DNA from 2 places in the Promicromonospora sp. NPDC019610 genome. Region 2 is predicted to be linked to the other one. Evidence: riboswitches for the same ligand, from Rfam matches in the RefSeq annotation. Region 2 holds a riboswitch; the other holds the start of a gene.
The links. Region 2 has a riboswitch for FMN ahead of ribD (bifunctional diaminohydroxyphosphoribosylaminopyrimidine deaminase/5-amino-6-(5-phosphoribosylamino)uracil reductase RibD). Riboswitches for the same ligand answer to the same signal wherever they lie in the genome.

Region 1: it holds a riboswitch for FMN, as region 2 does, so the genes downstream of both, pnuC (nicotinamide riboside transporter PnuC) here and ribD (bifunctional diaminohydroxyphosphoribosylaminopyrimidine deaminase/5-amino-6-(5-phosphoribosylamino)uracil reductase RibD) in region 2, are expected to answer to the same signal.

What each region holds. Positions count from the first base shown of each region.
Region 1 is NZ_JBIRXX010000003.1:80,960-84,353, reverse strand. It holds gene ACH45N_RS21530 (DsbA family protein) at 1-107, opposite strand, end outside; gene ACH45N_RS21525 (hypothetical protein) at 132-389, shown strand; gene ACH45N_RS21520 (helix-turn-helix domain-containing protein) at 400-1,149, shown strand; FMN riboswitch at 1,276-1,411, shown strand; gene pnuC (nicotinamide riboside transporter PnuC) at 1,527-2,213, shown strand; gene ACH45N_RS21510 (Gfo/Idh/MocA family protein) at 2,233-3,384, shown strand.
Region 2 is NZ_JBIRXX010000002.1:745,297-748,690, reverse strand. It holds gene ribA (GTP cyclohydrolase II) at 1-406, opposite strand, end outside; gene ACH45N_RS14985 (riboflavin synthase) at 403-1,050, opposite strand; gene ribD (bifunctional diaminohydroxyphosphoribosylaminopyrimidine deaminase/5-amino-6-(5-phosphoribosylamino)uracil reductase RibD) at 1,050-2,231, opposite strand; FMN riboswitch at 2,354-2,490, opposite strand; gene ACH45N_RS14975 (DUF2306 domain-containing protein) at 2,610-3,344, opposite strand.

The DNA.
Region 1 (3,394 bases), on a different contig from region 2:
TCGCGGATCTGGGCCACCTCGAGGGCCCAGCGCGACGTGATCCAGGCGAAGGGGCACATGGGGTCGACGTAGACGTCGACGACGGGACGGGCTGCGGTCTCGGTCACGCGCAGCAGACTACGCTCAACCGCGTGACCGGGATCCGATGGGGAAGCCTCGCCACCGTCGTGGCCGGCGGGGTGATCTTTCTGGTGTGCCTGGTGGGTGTGATCCTCGGTCACCCGTGGTCCGCGGTACCCGGTGTTCTCGGCCTGCTGACGGCCGTGCGCGAGGTGCGTTACCTGCGCAGACTGCAGTCAGGGAAGATCTCCGGCAAACGGGAAAATTCGCATCATGAACCGCATTCTTCGCTCAAAGACTCTTCACGGCGCCCGGGGGGCACGCGGTAGCCTGCCTGGCATGACCGCCGTCCGTACCCACACGCACGCGCAGGCAGTCGACGCAGCGGTAGACCTGTTCACCCGACAGGGGTACGAGGGAACCACCGTCGAGGAGATCGCCGACGCCGCGAAGGTGAGCCGTGCGACGTTCTTCCGCCGGTTCCGCTCGAAGGAGGACGTGGTCTTCGCGGACCACGAGCTGCTGCTCGAGGAGGTGGTGGTCATGCTGGCCGCGACCCGTCCCGACGCGCGTGCGAGCGAGGAGTCGGGCCACGACCTGGGGCGCGCCTGGGACCCCGACGTCGACCCGTACCTCGAGGTGTGCCGCGCGGCGCGCATGGTGTTCGACCACCATGTGGGCCAGCGCGAGACCTCGCTGGCCCGATACGCGCTGCTGCAGCAGGTCCCGGCCCTGCGCGACCGCGAGCTCGTCACGACGCACCGCTACGAGCGGGCGTTCACGCACTACCTGCGCGACACCCTGCCGCCGGAGCGCTCCGCCTCCACGGCGTCGATCGCGTTCGCGGCCTCGGTGGTCGCGGTGCACAACGCGATCCTGCGGCGCTGGCTGCGCACGCCGTCGCTCGAGCTGCGGCCCGAGCTGGAGGAGGCCTTCGCCGACCTGCGGCGCGCCGCCGTGCTCGGCACCGCCGCCAGCCCCCTGGCGGACGACGGCACCCCGGTCACCCGCCGCGTCGTCGTCACCGTCGTCGAGGGGGTGGCCGGGCCCGATGAGGTGGCCCGCGCCGTCCGGGACGCGCTGGTCTAGTTCGTGTCTTCCGTGTCAGACGTACAGGTCACCCGGGTGACCTGTACGTCTGACACGGGGTGGGTTCTCGTGGGAATGCCGCCGTGGCATCCTGTGTTCCGCTAGACATCGTGCAGCAGCAGTTGCACACGTGCTCCGGGGTCGGTGAAATTCCGAGCCGGCGGTCATAGTCCGCGACCCGGGTGCTCCTTCGGGAGAACCCGGTTGACCTGGTGAGATTCCAGGACCGACGGTGAAAGTCCGGATGGGAGGAAGCACGTGCGGCGCGCGCCGTCGACCCCTCGGGGTCCCCGGCACCACGCCGTCGTCGGCGCCCTCGTGGCGCGCCGGCCCTCACCCCGGAGTCCCGTGTGCGGACTTCGGAAGAGGGAAGAGACATGGACTGGTTCCGCGCCGCCTACGACGCGACGTTCCTGGTCGGCGACCAGCAGATCTACTGGCGCGAGGTCATCGGCAACCTGTTCGGCCTGACCTCCGCACTGGGCGGCCTGCGCCGCAAGGTGTGGGCGTGGCCGGTGGGCATCGTCGGCAACATCTTGCTCTTCACCGTCTTCATGGGCTCCTGGTTCGGCGAGACGGGCCGGGCGGACATGCTCGGCCAGGCCGCCCGCCAGATCATGTTCATCGCCGTCTCGATCTACGGCTGGTACCGCTGGCGGCAGACCCAGCGGTCGGGCGGGGCCGGAACGGTCGCGGTGCACCCGCGCTGGGCCTCGTGGCGGGTCCGCATCGGCCTCGTGACCGGGATGCTCGCCGGGACCCTGCTCCTGACCCCCCTCTTCCGTGCCCTCGGCTCGTACGAGCCGGTCTGGGCCGACGCCTGGATCTTCACGGGCTCGGTGCTCGCCACGTACGGCATGGCCAAGGGCTGGGTCGAGTTCTGGCTGATCTGGGTGGCCGTCGACCTCGTCGGCGTCCCGCTGCTGTTCTCCGCCGGGTACTGGGCCACCGCCCTGATGTACGTGGTCTACGGGGCGTTCACGCTGTTCGGCTTCTTCGCGTGGTGGCGCATCAGCCGCCGGGAGAACGCCGGCCCGGACCGCACGGCGGTCGCGACGGCCTGATCGCGTACCGTCGGCGCTCGTGAACGCACCGGAGCGTACGGCCAGGATCGGGATCGTCGGCTCGGGCTTCCGCGCCCGCACCATGCTGCGGGTGCTGCACGCCCTGCCGGACCGCTTCGAGGTGGCCGGGGTGGCCACCCGCAACGCGGCGGACCGCGCGGCGCTGGCGACGCGCGGCCTGCCGGCCGCCGGGCTGCCGGGGCTCCCCGCCCCGGCCTTCGCCTCGGTGCGGGAGCTGCTCGACGGCGGCGCCCCGGACCTGGTGCTGCTGACCCTCCCCGCGGGCGCTGCCCAGCCGGTGGTCCGCGACCTGGCCGCCGCCGGCGTCCCCGTGCTCACGGAGACGCCGGCGGCCGGCACGGTCGAGGAGCTGGCGGCGCTGCAGCGGCTCGTGGACGACGGCGCCTGCGTGCACGTGGCCGAGCAGTACCACCTGGAGCCGTTGATCGCGGCGCAGCTCGCGGTCGCGGCGTCCGGCCTGCTCGGCGCCGTGACCGACGCGCACGTCGCCGTGGCGCACGACTACCACGGCCTCAGCGTGCTGCGCCGCGCCCTGGGCGCCGGCTTCGAGGACGTCGAGATCACCGCCCGGCGCGACGCGCGGCGGGTGCTGCCGAGCCCCGGCCGGGCGGACGACCCCGACGACCTCGCCCTGGTCGGCACGGTGCACGCGACCGCGTGGCTGGACTACGGCGACCGCCTGGGTACGTACGAGTTCGACGACGTCCAGTACCGCTCCTGGGTCCGCTCCCCCGCCCTGCTGGTCCGCGGCGAGCGGGGCGAGCTGCGCGACGACGTCGTGCGGAGCGTCGGCGCCGACGGCCTGCCCCGGCGCTCCGCGCTGGAGCGCGTGGCCGCGGGCGGGGCCGGCAGCCACGAGGGCCTGTTCCTGCGCGGCTACACGCTGGACGGCGAGTGGCTGTACCGCAACGCGTTCCGCCCGGCCCGCCTGCCCGACGACGAGCTGTCGATCGCGCGCATCGTGGCCGACATGGCCGACCACGTGCTGCACGGGGCGGCCGCGCCCTACTCCGTGGCCGAGGCGGCGCAGGACCAGTACCTCCAGCTCGAGGTGCGGCGCGCCGCGGCGTCGGGCGAACGGGTGCGGACCCGGCCGCAGCCGTGGGCCCACGGGCGTGCCTGCCACCACGCCGAGACCTCGCTCGGGTGAGACGTAGTAT
Region 2 (3,394 bases):
GGATCAGGTCGCGCGCGCCCGAGCGCGGGTCACCGAGGACCCGCAGGGTCAGCGCCCGGTCGGCGGCCGAGATACCGGTCGAGACGCCCACGGCGTCCACCGACACCGTGTACGCCGTGCCGCGCGGGTCCTCGCTGTGCTCCACCATGAGCGGGAGCTCCAGGGCGTCGGCCCGGTGCGCCGGCATCGGCGCGCACAGGTACCCGGACGAGTGCCGCACGGTCCAGGCGACCCACTCCGCCGTCGCGACGCCGGCGGCCAGGACGGCGTCCACCTCGTTCTCCCGGCCGGCGTCGTCGGCCACCAGCACGGGACGCCCGGCGGCGAGCTCGGCGAGGGCACGCTCCACGAGCCCCGTGCCCGGCGTGTCCGTGCCGGCGAGTTCCGCCGCCCGCACGCCGCTCATCGGGCGACCCCGCTCGCCATGAGGCGTTCGACGTACTTCGCGAGCACGTCGACCTCCACGTTGACGACGCCCCCCAGGGCCAGCCCGCCCAGCGTGGTGGCGGCGAGCGTCGTCGGGATGAGCGAGACGCCGAACCCGTCGTCCGACACCCACGTCACCGTCAGCGAGACCCCCGACAGCGCCACCGAGCCCTTCTCCGCGACGTACCGGGTCAGGGCCGTGGGCGCGGAGAACTCCAGGTCGTCCCAGCGCGGCCCGGGTGTGCGCCGCACGAGCGTGGCCACGCCGTCGACGTGCCCCTGGACCACGTGCCCGCCCAGCCTGCCGTTCGCGGGCAGCGCCCGCTCCAGGTTGACCCGGGCTCCGGGGACCAGGCCGCCGAGCGACGTGCGCCGCAGGGTCTCGGGCATCACCTCGGACACGAACGCGCCGTCGGCCACGGAGGTGACGGTCAGGCACACGCCGTCGACGGCGATCGAGTCGCCGGGGCGCGCGTCGGACGTCGCGAGCGGCCCCGCGACGGTCAGGACCGCGTCGGGCGCGACGGCGTCCGTGCCGGGCGGGGTGCCGGGCGTGGCGCCCGCGCCGTCGGGACGGACGAGCGCGACGACGGAGCCGAGCTCCTCGACGATTCCGGTGAACATCAGATCTCCTCCTGGGTGCGCCGGCCGGGGCGGCCGTCCTGTGCGGAAAGGGCTGCGGTCTGCTCTGCTGCGGTGCTGTCTTCAGCGGACTGGTTTTGAGAGGGCTCGGCCTCAGCGGGCTTGAGGCGGCGCGCCACCAGTAGCACGTCGTCGCCCAGCCGGGTGACGTCCGCGGTGGCGAAGCGCGCGGCCTCGCCGATGGTGGTCACGCCGAGGTCGCCGACGGCGGTGGCGCCCGCGCCGAGCAGCACCGGCGCGACGTAGGCGTGCAGCTCGTCGACGAGGTCCGCGGCCAGCAGGGCCGTGGCCAGCGTGGGACCGCCCTCGACGAGCAGGTGGCGCACCTCCCGGCCGCCGAGGTCCCGCAGCGCGGCGTCGAGGTCGTGGGTCGGCAGGTGCAGCAGCGGGCCGCCGGTCCCGCGCAGGCGGGCGCCGTCAGGCACCGCGCGACGCCCGAGGACCACGCGGAGCGGCTGGTGCTCGAAGAGACCGCCGTCGGCCCGCCGGGCGGTCAGCGACGGGTCGTCGACGAGAGCGGTGCCTGACCCGACGGCGATCGCGTCAACCTGCGCGCGGACCGCGTGGGCGTGGGCGCGGGCCCGGTCGCCGGTGATCCAGCGGCTGGTCCCGTCCACGGCGGCGACCCGGCCGTCGAGGCTGGTGGCGAGCTTGAGGGTCACGTAGGGCCGGCCGGTGCGGACGGCGTGCAGCCAGGGCCGCAGCAGCTCCTCGCCGTCGTGGGCGAGCAGGCCGACGGACACCGGGATGCCCGCGTCGCGGAGCTTGGTCGCGCCGCCCGTCGCGACGGGGTTCGGGTCGCCGACCGCCACGTGCACCGCGGCGACGCCCGCCTCGATCAGGGCGTCCGCGCAGGGGCCGGTGCGGCCGTGGTGCGCGCACGGCTCCAGGGTCACGACCGCCGTCGTGCCGCGCGGGTCCACGCCGCGCGACCGGGCGTCCGCCAGGGCGGCGGCCTCGGCGTGCGGGGTGCCGGCGCCGCGGTGGTAACCCTCCGCGACGGTGCCGCCGTCGGGGCCGAGGAGCACGCAGCCGACGCGCGGGTTGGGCCCGTACGCCGGGCCCAGCCGCGCCAGCGCGAGGGCGCGGCGCATCGCCTTCTTCAGCTCAGCGGCCTGGAGACCGTCCGGTCCGATGGATGCCTGATCCTTGCCGTCGTTCATGCCGTCCTCCCCGAGCGTCGGCGCTCCGGGGGTGGACGACGGGTGCGCGAGTCAGGAGCCGGAAGGCCCTGCTCGCGCGCACGACGTCACGACGTCGCACGCCCCGGGGGGACGGCTCCGCCGCACGTGCTTCCTCCCATCCGGACTTTCACCGTCGGTCCTGGAGTTCCACCAGGTCAACCGGCCCGTCCTTGCGGACGGACGCGGGTCGCGGACTGTCACCGCCGGCTCGGAATTACACCGACCCCGGAGCACGTGTGTGCGTACTGCTGCTCGTCAGCATGCCACAGGTCGCGGCGCGTGCGGCCATGGTCTGCGTCACATGCGGGCCCGTCACCCGCGGTCCCGTCGTGCGTGGTCCCGTCATCCGTGGTCCCGTCATCTGCGCGCCCGGAGCCGGCGCCGGTGGATCACCCACTCCGCCACGGCGAGGTTGATCACCCACCCCGCGGTCAGCCCGATCGAGTTCGTCACGGGGTCCAGGCGGCCGGTGACCAGCACGAGGGGCCCGAGCAGCAGCCCCTGGGTCCCGGCGCCCATGGCCAGCGCGTACGCGCGCGTCATCCACGCGGAGTGGGTGGCGTAGTCCCGGCGCAAGGCCGCCCGGACCCCCAGCACGAGCGCGACCAGCATGGTGGTGCCCACCAGGTACCGCATGCCGTTGACCACGACCGTGTCCCTGACCGGCAGGTCGTAGAACGCCGTCATCCAGAGCCCGGTGAGCGCGACGCCGGCCCCGGCCGGGACGAGCACCCGCCCGGCCCACCGGTGCCAGCGGCGACGGCGCAGGCCCGGCACGAACTGGAAGGCGCCCAGCATGCTGTAGACCGTCACGCACACGATGTGCACGACGACGGGCAGCGGCTGCGTCACGAACCGCGCGTTCTCCTCCGTGAGCACCGGGCCGGAAGCAAGCTCGGCGAGCCGCGCGGAGCCGCCGATCGCCGGGATCACCGACAGCAGGAGGAGGCCGGCGGGAACGAGCCAGGCGCGGCGGCGGGTGCGCCGGGGCGGCGTCGCGGACGTCGTCCCGGTCGTCGCCTCGGGTGCTGCGGTCCCGGAGACTGCTGCGGCCTGGGGTGCAGCGTCAGGCGCCGCGTCGGGTGTCGTCATGTAACGAGCATCCCGGCCGGTCGGAGCAAGGTCATCGGCCCACGGACCAG